DNA from 2 places in the Methylobacterium durans genome. Region 2 is predicted to be linked to the other one. Evidence: riboswitches for the same ligand, from Rfam matches in the RefSeq annotation. Region 2 holds a riboswitch; the other holds the start of a gene.

Region 1 (5,005 bases), 100 kb from region 2:
TCGACTTTTCTCCGATCGCGGTCGGGATCAGGCCCGGCGCTCGACCGCGGCTCCGGGCTTCTGCACCGTCGCCTCGCTCGCCTCGCGGGCGTAGACGCGGGCGCGCAGCACCACCTCGTCCGGAATCTGGATGACGATGTCGCCGCTCGCCGGATCGACCACCTGATAGACCAGCGTCTGGCTCTCGGCGTCGCGGGTGTAGGCGCCACGGCCCGCGCCCTGCTGCGCGGCCTCGGATCCGGCGCGCGCCTCGGCGGCCTCGCCGATCGAGAGCGAGACGGCGGGTGCGAGCGGCGTCTGCGGCTCAGCGCGCGCGTCCGGCCGCGGCGGCGTCGCCGTCACGGGCGTCGCCGCGGCGACCGGCGGAGATGTTGCGACGGCTCTGATGTCCATGGCCCTGCTCCCATCTGGACGCAAACGAGCCCCATCAAGTCGCGAACACCGTTAGCGCGCTGTAAAATTCGGCCGCTCCGCTCCGCCGAACTCGAAAAAGAGTAAAAGAATGCTGAACGCAAACGGCGAAAAAAAGAAAATATGCGGCAGGTCGAAGGATAGATATTCAACTTTTGGCAACAGGCAATCCGGATTCGCCGGAGATCGATGATCCCATTTGGTTCATTTGCGTGGTCGGCTCGCCAGCACCAAGCAATGATCGCGATCAACGTTTCCTGCGTCGCCGGATGATCGCTCGGGATGCGCGCTCATCTCTTCGGTCGAGCCGAAGATTCGGGCCGATGCAGGCAATGCGCGCCGGATTCGGCCCGGCACATCTTCTGATTTCAATTTCGCGGATACTCGCGCCGCCAGCGAAAGGCGGCGCCGGAACGGAAACGGCCGGCCCGGGGCCCGAGGGCTCCCGGCCGGCCGCTGGCCGATGTCATCGATCGTCGGAGGCGACTATTCGGCGGCGTCGACGTAGAGTTTGCCGCCCTCCGCCAGGAATTCCTCCGACTTCGCCCGCATTCCGGCCTCCCGCTCGGCGCTCGACATCACCGGGGCCGTGTGGATGACCTCGCCGGCCTCCTCCATGGCCAGAACCTCGGCGCGAAGATCTTGCGTGATCTTCATCGAGCAGAATTTCGGCCCGCACATCGAGCAGAAATGCGCGACCTTGTGGGCATCCTTCGGCAGGGTCTCGTCGTGGTAGCTGCGCGCCGTATCCGGATCGAGGGACAGGTTGAACTGGTCCTCCCAGCGGAAGTCGAACCGCGCCCGGGAGAGGGCGTCGTCCCGCACCTGCGCGGCCGGGTGTCCCTTGGCGAGATCGGCGGCGTGGGCCGCGATCTTGTAGGTGATGACGCCAACCTTGACGTCGTCCCGGTTCGGCAGCCCGAGATGCTCCTTCGGCGTCACGTAGCAAAGCATTGCCGTGCCGAACCAGCCGATCATCGCAGCACCGATGCCCGACGTGATGTGATCGTAGCCCGGCGCGATGTCCGTCGTCAGCGGACCCAAAGTATAGAAAGGCGCCTCGCCGCATTCGCGCAGCTGTTTGTCCATGTTGACCTTGATCTTGTGCATCGGCACATGGCCGGGGCCCTCGATCATGACTTGGCAGCCCTTGTCCCAGGCGATCTTCGTCAGCTCGCCGAGCGTCTCGAGTTCCGCGAACTGCGCCGCGTCGTTCGCGTCCGCGATCGAGCCCGGCCGCAATCCGTCGCCCAGCGAGAACGAGACGTCGTAGGCCCGCATGATGTCGCAGATCTCGTCGAAACGCTCGTAGAGGAACGATTCCCGGTGCCCGGCCAAGCACCAGCGCGCCATGATCGAGCCGCCGCGGGAGACGATGCCGGTGACCCGCCGGGCCGTGAGCGGCACTTGCGCCAGGCGGACGCCCGCGTGGATCGTGAAGTAATCGATCCCCTGCTCGGCCTGCTCGATGAGCGTATCCTTGAACACCTCCCAGTCGAGCTTGAGTGGATCGCCGCCGACCTTCTCCAGCGCTTGGTAAATCGGCACTGTGCCGATCGGCACGGGGGAGTTGCGGACGATCCACGAGCGGATGTTGTGGATGTTGCGGCCGGTCGACAGGTCCATCACCGTGTCGGCGCCCCAGCGGGTCGCCCAGACCAGCTTCTCGACTTCCTCCGCCGCCGACGACGTCACGGCCGAATTGCCGATGTTGGCGTTGATCTTGACGAGGAAGTTCCGGCCGATCGCCATCGGCTCGACCTCGGTGTGGTTGATGTTGGCCGGGATGATGGCCCGCCCGAGCGCGACCTCGTCCCGCACGAATTCCGGCGTGATGAAGGGCGGCAGCGCCGCGCCGAAGCTCTCGCCGTCGGCGAGCTTGGCCTCGGCCTGCTCCAGCATCGCCTCGCGGCAGAGGTTCTCGCGGTGGGCGACGTAGATCATCTCCTCGGTGATGATCCCTGCCCTCGCAAACTCGTACTGCGTCACCATCTGGCCCGCCGCGGCCCGGCGCACGACGCGCTCGGCGGGGCAGGGGGCCACGAGCTTGTCCTCGCCGACGAAGCCGTTGTCCTCGGGCTTGACAGCGCGGGGCTCCACCGCCGCGTAGCCGCGCTTGGCGATCCACGGCTCGCGCACGCCCGGCAGGCCGGCATGGAGGTCGATGCGCGCATCCGCCTCGGTGTAGGGGCCCGACGCGTCGTAGACGCGCACCGGCGCCTCCTTGGGGTCGGTCAGCACGATCTCGCGATAGGGCACGCGGATGTCGTCGCGGCCCGCGACGGTGCCGTAAACTTTGCGCGAGCCGGTGACCGGACCGGTCGTCACGGTCTCGGGGCTGCCCTTCGGGAGGTCTTTGGGTCGGACGGGTGCGTTCATCGTGGATCTCTCCTGGCGTTGGAGCGATCCGAACTCGTCACAGGTCAGAATGGGCGCGGCCGCCTTGTCGTCTTGCCGCGAGTTCCCGTCCCTCCGCCGGTATGAGCCGGATCAGGTTCAAGGGTCAGGACGTAGCGTCCTATCTCAGCCCCCTGTCTCGGGGCTCCCCTCGGAACGGTTCAAATCTTTACGGGCCGCGGCCCTTTGTCAATGCGCGGATGTTTCGGCTTGGCTCGGAGAGCCGGCCGCGCCACCGTGCGGCCGATCCGCATGCGCATCCTCAGCCTGATCCTCGCCGCGGCCGCCGGCCTCTACGTTCTGGCCATTGGCCTGCTCGCATTCTTCCAGCGCACCCTCATCTATCCGGGCGCCTTCACCGCGCCCCGTGCCCTCGCGAGTGTGGAACCGCCCGCCGGAGCCCAGACGGTGAGGGTGGCAACTGCGGACGGCGAGACGCTGCACGGGCTCTGGCGTCCGCCTAGGCCTGGTTGCGGCGTCGTGCTCACCTTTCACGGCAACGGATCGCGCCCGGAGCCGCATGCGGAGCGCTTCTCGGCCGATGCTTGGGCACGGAACGGCTGGGGCGTCCTCGCCATCGCCTACCGGGGCTACCCGGGCTCGACGGGAAGCCCCAGCGAGGATGGCCTCATCGCGGACGGGGAGGCGGCGTACCGGGAGATCAGCCGTCGTGCGCCCGGGGCGCCGGTGCTGCTCCACGGCCACTCCCTCGGGACGGCGATCGTCGCGGCGCTCGCCCGCACCCACACGGCAATCGGCCTCTATCTCGAGGCGCCCTTCGATTCGATGAGCGCGATGGTGCGGCTGCGCTTTCCCTTGGCCCCGCCCTGGCTTCTCCGGGACACTTACCCGAACGACGAGCGCCTCGCGGGGGCGACGATGCCGGTCTTCATCGTCCACGGCCTGTCGGACCCCGTGATCCCGATCGCCAATGGGCGCTCGCTCGCGACAGCCATCGGGCCGGCGGTCCGGTTCGAGGCCGTGCCCGGCGACCACGTCTCGATCCTCGGGAGCCGGGACGCGGAGGCCGAAGCCCTCTTCCGCGATCGCATCGGTGCCGCGTGCCGGTCCGTCCCGGCGGAATGACGCGGCGCCTCCCGATCGGCTCGCGGCGCCTCATATGACGGGGGAGAAGCGAGGAGGGGCTGACAGGTGGGACGACGAGCCGGGCGCTGGCGCGACGACGATCCGACGACGCACGGCCCCCGCTCGCCCGACCCGGTCACCTGTCCCCTGTGCGAGCGCACGATCCCGGCCCGGGCCCGATCGAGCCTGCATCACCTCACCCCGAAGCTGAAGGGCGGGACCCACAAGGGCACGGTGCGGCTGCACCAGATCTGCCACTCGGCCATCCACGCCCGCTACAGCGAGGCCGAGATCGCGCGCCGCCTCGCGGATGTCGACGCGCTCCGCCAGGATCCCGAGATCGGCCGTTTCGTCGAATGGGTGCGCAGCAAACCCGACGATTTCCACGCGGCTACCCGGATGACCCGCGATCGTCGCGGCGCGAAGCGCGACCGCTAGCGCCGTTTACCCCGCGTTTCGCATGTGGCTGGACGGCCCCGGCGCGTGGCAGCCTCCATTAAGGCTCCTGCGCACAGGCTCCGAGACTTGCGAGCGACGGAGCGGCGAGATGGGGTGGCAGGGTACGGCGAAGGGGCGGCCCGACGAGGCGATGCGGCTCGCCTGGGTCGACGTCGCCAAGGGCCTCTGCATCGTGCTCGTCGTGATGATGCACGCCACGATCGGCACCGGCGAGGCGATGGGCAGCGAGGGTTTCCTGCACCCGGTCGTCGCCTTCGCGAAGCCGTTCCGGATCCCGGATTTCTTCCTGCTCTCGGGGCTGTTCCTCGGCCGCGTCATCGACCGCGATTGGCGCCTCTTCGCCGACCGCCGTCTCGTCCATTTCGCCTATTTCTACGGGCTCTGGGTCCTGATCCAGTCGGCGGCCAAGTACGGGCAGATCACGGACGGGGCCGGTCCGTCCGCCTTCCTCGCCCATCTCGCCCACGCGCTCGTCGAGCCCTACTCGACGCTGTGGTTCATCTATCTCCTGGCCGTCTTCTCCGTCCTCACGAAGCTCCTCAGGCGCGTGCCCGCGCCCGTGCTCCTCGGCTTCGCGGCCTTGCTCCAGATCGTGCCGATCGCGACCCATTCGTACCTCGTCGAGGAATTCTGCGCGCGCTACGTTTACTTC
Region 2 (5,005 bases):
ACCATCAGCAATCGTATCATCTGGCCGCGGCGCAGCCGCAGGACACGCGCGATCCAGCGCCAGCCGAAGGAAGTTCGCGCCCTGTGCATCGGTCCCGCCCCCTCTCGGTCGGATCCGCGTATACGCGATGACGGCCCCGCTGCGCGAACGCATAGGGGTCGCCGGACAGCCGGTGGCGTCATCAACCTGCGAGCGTCAGCCTCAGGTTCGCTCCCAGGCGGCGACGAGGTCGCGCGCGGCGCCGGCCGGGTCCGGCGCGCGCATCAGCCCGCCCATCGCCGCGACGGCGACGGCGCCGGCCCGTCGGCACAGGGGCACGGTGGCGGGCGTGATGCCGCCGAGCGCGACGACGGGGATACCGAGGCCGCACGCCTCGAGGAGGCCCGACCCACCGAGGGCCGGCCCGTAACCCGGCTTGCTCAGACTCTCGAAGATTGGGCTCAGGGTCGCGTAGTCGGCGCCACCGGCGCGCGCGCGAGAGAGATCGGTCAGGCCGTGGGCGGAGACGCCGACGAGGGCGTCCTCCGGCAGGATGCGACGTGCGGCCTCGATCTCGGCCGGTCCGGTGCCGCCCGGCAGGTGCACTCCGTCCGCGCCGAGGGCGGCCGCAAGGGCCGCGTCCCGACCGATCGTCAGGTGTCCTCCGCGCGTCCGCACGCGGGCAAGCAGGTCCTCGCCGAGGCGGCGGCGCTCGCCCGGAGCGAGGTCGGTGTCGCGGAACCAGATCCAGCGGCAGCCGCCGTCGAGAAGCGCGTCGACCATCACGCCGAGGCCGTACCGGCAGGCGTGATGGTCGGTGATCGCGAGGAGCGGCGACGGCGGCCGCCTCACGAACCGACGAGGCCGAGCTGCGGGCTCGACGGCTCCGCCCGGCCACGCCGCGGGATGCGGCCGGCGAGATGCGCGAAGCGCCCGGCCTCGACGGCGTGGCGCATGGCGCGGGCCATCCGCACCGGATCGTCCGCCTTGGCCACCGCCGTGTTGATGAGGCAGGCGGAAGCTCCAAGTTCCATCGCGACGACCGCATCCGATGCGGTTCCGATGCCGGCATCGACGATGACCGGCACGCTGGCGCGGCGGCAGATCAGCTCGATGTTGGCGGGATTCGCCACACCCATGCCGGAGCCGATCAGCGAGCCCATCGGCATCACCGCGGCGCAGCCGATGTCCTGCAGGCGCTGACAGACGACCGGATCGTCATTGCAATAGGGCAGCACGACGAAGCCGTCGTCGACGAGATGGCGGCAGGCCTCGATCAGCTCGGCGACGTCGGGATACAGGGTCTCCCGATCCCCGATGACCTCGACCTTGATCCAGTTCGTGTCGAGGGCTTCCCGGGCGAGTTCCGCCGTCATGATCGCGTCGCGCGCCGTCTCGCAGCCCGCGGTGTTCGGCAGGAAGCGATAGCCCTTCAGGGTCCGCAGCGTGTCCGAGCCGTGACCCTGGAGCGATACCCGGCGGATCGAGGCGGTGACCACCTCGGAGCCCGAGGCCGCAACCGCCTCGCGCATGATGGCCTGCGTCGGGTAGCCCGCCGTGCCGATGAGGAGGCGGGAGGTTAGGCTCACGCCCGCGATGACGAGCCGGTCGTCCTCCGAGGGGCGGATCGGCGTCACGGTGTCGGTCGATGTCATCTCTCAGCCTCCCTGCATGGCGCGCACGATCTCGACCCGGTCGCCGTCGCGGACGGGCGTGAGCGCCCATTCCGTCCGGCGCACGACGCGGCCGTTCAGCGCGATGGCGATGCCCTGCGGGCTCTCGATGCCGGTCTCCTCGGCCTCGAAGCGGAACAGGGACTCGATGTCGGCGGCCTCGCTCTCGCGGAGTTGCCCATTGACGGTAAGCTTCATGCGGTGGCCCTGATGCCGTTGGTTTCGCGGAACCGGCCGAGATCGAAGGCGCGCGCGAAGTCGGGCAGCGCGCCCTCGGTGACGAGCGCCGTCACGGCGTCGGCGGTGGCTGGGTTCAGGAGGTAGCCATTGCGGTGATGGCCCGTCGCCACGATGAGGCCGGGCGCGAGCGCGTCGATGATGGGGGCGTCGTCGTCCGAAGTCGGGCGGTAGCCGCTCCAGACCGCCTCGACCTCCATCTCTTCGACGCCCGGCAGGACGCGCCGTGCGCCTTCGAGCAGCGCGTAGAGGCCGCCCGCGGTGACGCCGTCGCGGAAGCCGCAATCCTCGACAGTCGCGCCGACGATCAGGTGCCCGTCGCTTTTCGGCGCGAGATGGACCTGCTCGGTCCAGACCATGCCCGAGAGCGTGCCGGTGCGCCGTGCGGTGCGCAGCGCGAGCGACTGGCCCTTGATCGGCCGCACGGGCAGGGACAGCGCCTCGGGCAGGAGACCGCCCTCCCCGCTCCAGGCGCCGGTCGCCAGGATCACGGTCTCGGCCGCGACGACACCGGCTTCCGTGCGCGCGCCGATCACCCGCCCGCCGGCCCAGTCGAGGGCACTGACGGGCGCCCGCTCGACGATGGTCACGCCCGCGCGCGCCGCCGCCGTGGCGAGTGCCGCCATCACCAGCCGCGGATCGACCTGATGGTCGAGCGGACAGGCGATGCCCGCCGTCACGGTCGGGCGCAGCATCGGTTCCCGGCGGCGGATCTCGGCACCGCTCACCCATTCGGCGGCGACGCCGGAGCGGCGCTGCAACTCGTAGCGGAAGCGCAGCCGCTCCACCTCGTCGCGCCCGACCGCGACGACGAGCGTGCCGTCCGTCCGATAATCGATCCCGATGCCGGAGGCCGCCTGCAGCGCGTCGCGGAAAGCCGGCCAGCGGCGCAGGCTCTCAAGGGCCAACGGCAGAAGCAGGTCGGAGCCGGGCTCGTGCTCCGCGGCTGGCGCCAGCATCCCGGTTGCTGCCAGGCTGGCGCCGGCCCCGAGGGTCTCGCGCTCCAGCACGGTGACCGAGCGGCCGGCCTCGGCCAGCCGCCACGCGATCGAGAGCCCGATCAGGCCGCCCCCGATGACGAGGATGTCGGCGCGCACCGGCAGATCGGCATGCGCGACCGACGCCTGCCCGGCGCGGCGGAGTCCGATGGGTGAGGTCGGCACGGATGCCAAGGATTACCCTCCGCGATGGCCCGCAGAGATTGGTGTCCTCGCGCTTCTCTCGGAAGCAACCGGGCCCTTGTCGGAAACCCGCGGTCCAATCCCTACGCCGGTATGAGCCGGATCAGGTTCGAAGGATTTCCGCGCCGCCGTCCTCGCGAGGACGGCCCATCGGTTTCTCAGCCCCTTGCCGGGGATCTCCCTGGAACACCCCGAGATTTGGACGCTCGGCTGCCCCGGGTCAAGCCCGGTTGCGGCAGGCGGCCGGCTTGGCCGCGGGACGGTAGACCGCCATCGGCTCGGGGAAGCCGTCGAGGCTATGGGTGCCGAGGGGTTCCGGATCGCCCCACAGGAAATCCACGAAGGGCTTCGACATGAGCAGCGGTTCGCCGAGCGTCCGGTTGAGCCGGGCGAGCCGGCTCGCGAGGTTCACGTCGCGGCCGATCACGGTGAAGTCGAGGCGCGTGCCCGAACCCACATTGCCGTAGGCCGCCTCGCCGTGATGGAGCGCGATGCCGGCCGCCACCGGGTTCGCGAAGCGGCCGAGCCCGTTCGCCTCGTCGAGGGCGGCGAGTGCGGCCTGCGCTGCGGTCAGGGCGCCCTTCGCGGCGCCGCCGAGATCGTCGCCAGGCTCGCGGAAGATCGCGAGGAGCCCGTCGCCGAGATATTTCAGGATCTCCCCGCCCTCCCGCTCGATCGCGGGGACGAGGCAGTCGAAGAAGATGTTGAGGAGGTCGACAGCCTCCTCGGGCGTCATGTCGGCGGAGATGTGGGTGTAGTCGCGCATGTCGGCGAACAGGATCGCCGAGCGGATGCGCTGCACGTGGCCGCGGCGGATGGACCCGGACAGGATCGCCCGGTGCGGCTCGTCTCCGACGTAGATCCGCAGCACCTGATCGAGTTGCTTGTTCACGAGGCGCATCTCCATAACGGCCGCCAGCGTCGGCATTACGAAGCGGAGGATTGCGATGTGATCCTCACGGAAACCCTCGGGTGAACGGGTCGCGAAGGTGATGCCGTTGCGCGCGCCACTGGTGAAGATGAGGGGCGCCACGAGGTAGTGGCGGTAACCCGCCGCCTTCAATTCAGGGATGATGGAATAGGTGTCGTCCGCAGTCTCGGCGAGGTTGAGGATCAGCCATTCACCGGTCTGGTGCACGGTGTAGAAGGGGCTCGATTCGTACGCTTTGTCCGAGGCCTCGCCGTGCGGGAACAGGCGCACCGTCGCGCCCTCCTCCCGGTTCCAAGTGCGGCCGACACCGGCATATTCCGAATGCAGGGTGTCGATGGCAGTGCTCGCCCGATCGATGGGCACGTCGAGTTCGTTCAGGCGCTCCGCGAGCCCGGCCAGGAGATCGTCGGCCGCGAGCGTCCGCGTGCCTTCGCTGAGGAGCCAGTCGCGCAAGCCCACGCAATCCTGGAGATGGCCGAACGGCACGCCCTCGGCTTCCGAACCGTCGGCGTCGGCGGTCGGCGAGGACGGCGACTTTCGGGAGCCAGGATCGAGCATACGGCCAAGGTGGTGGTGCGACGCGCGGGCGACAATGGCCGCGCAGGGATTCGCTCGCGGCACACGGACATTACCGGCGCGCGACTGAAACCAGAAATAGCAATTCGGCGCACGGATCTCCTCCCCCCTCCGGGGAGGAGGATTTCCGAGACTGTCGCTCAGTTGTCGAGGAAGCTCCGGAGCTTCCGGCTGCGGCTCGGGTGCTTCAGCTTGCGAAGCGCCTTCGCCTCGATCTGGCGGATGCGCTCGCGTGTCACCGAGAATTGCTGGCCGACCTCCTCGAGTGTGTGATCGGTGTTCATGCCGATGCCGAAGCGCATCCGAAGCACCCGCTCCTCGCGCGGCGTCAGCGAGGCGAGTACACGGGTCGTGGTCTCGCGCAGGTTCGACTGGATCGCCGCGTCGATCGGCAGCACAACGTTCTTGTCCTCGATGAAATCGCCGAG

Evidence for each region. A riboswitch is a leader RNA that binds a small molecule or an ion and turns the genes downstream of it on or off. The one in region 2 is predicted to bind thiamine pyrophosphate.
Region 1: linked by a shared signal. The riboswitch ahead of thiC (phosphomethylpyrimidine synthase ThiC) and the one ahead of thiO (glycine oxidase ThiO) in region 2 are both predicted to bind thiamine pyrophosphate.

Annotation. Positions count from the first base shown of each region.
Region 1 covers NZ_CP029550.1:3,938,989-3,943,993, forward strand. Annotated here, with positions in the region: gene DK389_RS18010 (hypothetical protein) at 28-393, opposite strand; gene thiC (phosphomethylpyrimidine synthase ThiC) at 898-2,790, opposite strand; TPP riboswitch at 2,862-2,970, opposite strand; gene DK389_RS18020 (alpha/beta hydrolase) at 3,019-3,894, shown strand; gene DK389_RS18025 (restriction endonuclease) at 3,961-4,332, shown strand; gene DK389_RS18030 (acyltransferase family protein) at 4,442-5,005, shown strand, end outside.
Region 2 covers NZ_CP029550.1:3,834,372-3,839,376, reverse strand. Annotated here, with positions in the region: gene DK389_RS17550 (peptidase domain-containing ABC transporter) at 1-89, opposite strand, end outside; gene DK389_RS17545 (thiamine phosphate synthase) at 202-831, opposite strand; gene thiG (thiazole synthase) at 828-1,634, opposite strand; gene thiS (sulfur carrier protein ThiS) at 1,638-1,850, opposite strand; gene thiO (glycine oxidase ThiO) at 1,847-3,061, opposite strand; TPP riboswitch at 3,133-3,262, opposite strand; gene DK389_RS17525 (adenylate/guanylate cyclase domain-containing protein) at 3,291-4,559, opposite strand; gene rpoD (RNA polymerase sigma factor RpoD) at 4,718-5,005, opposite strand, start outside.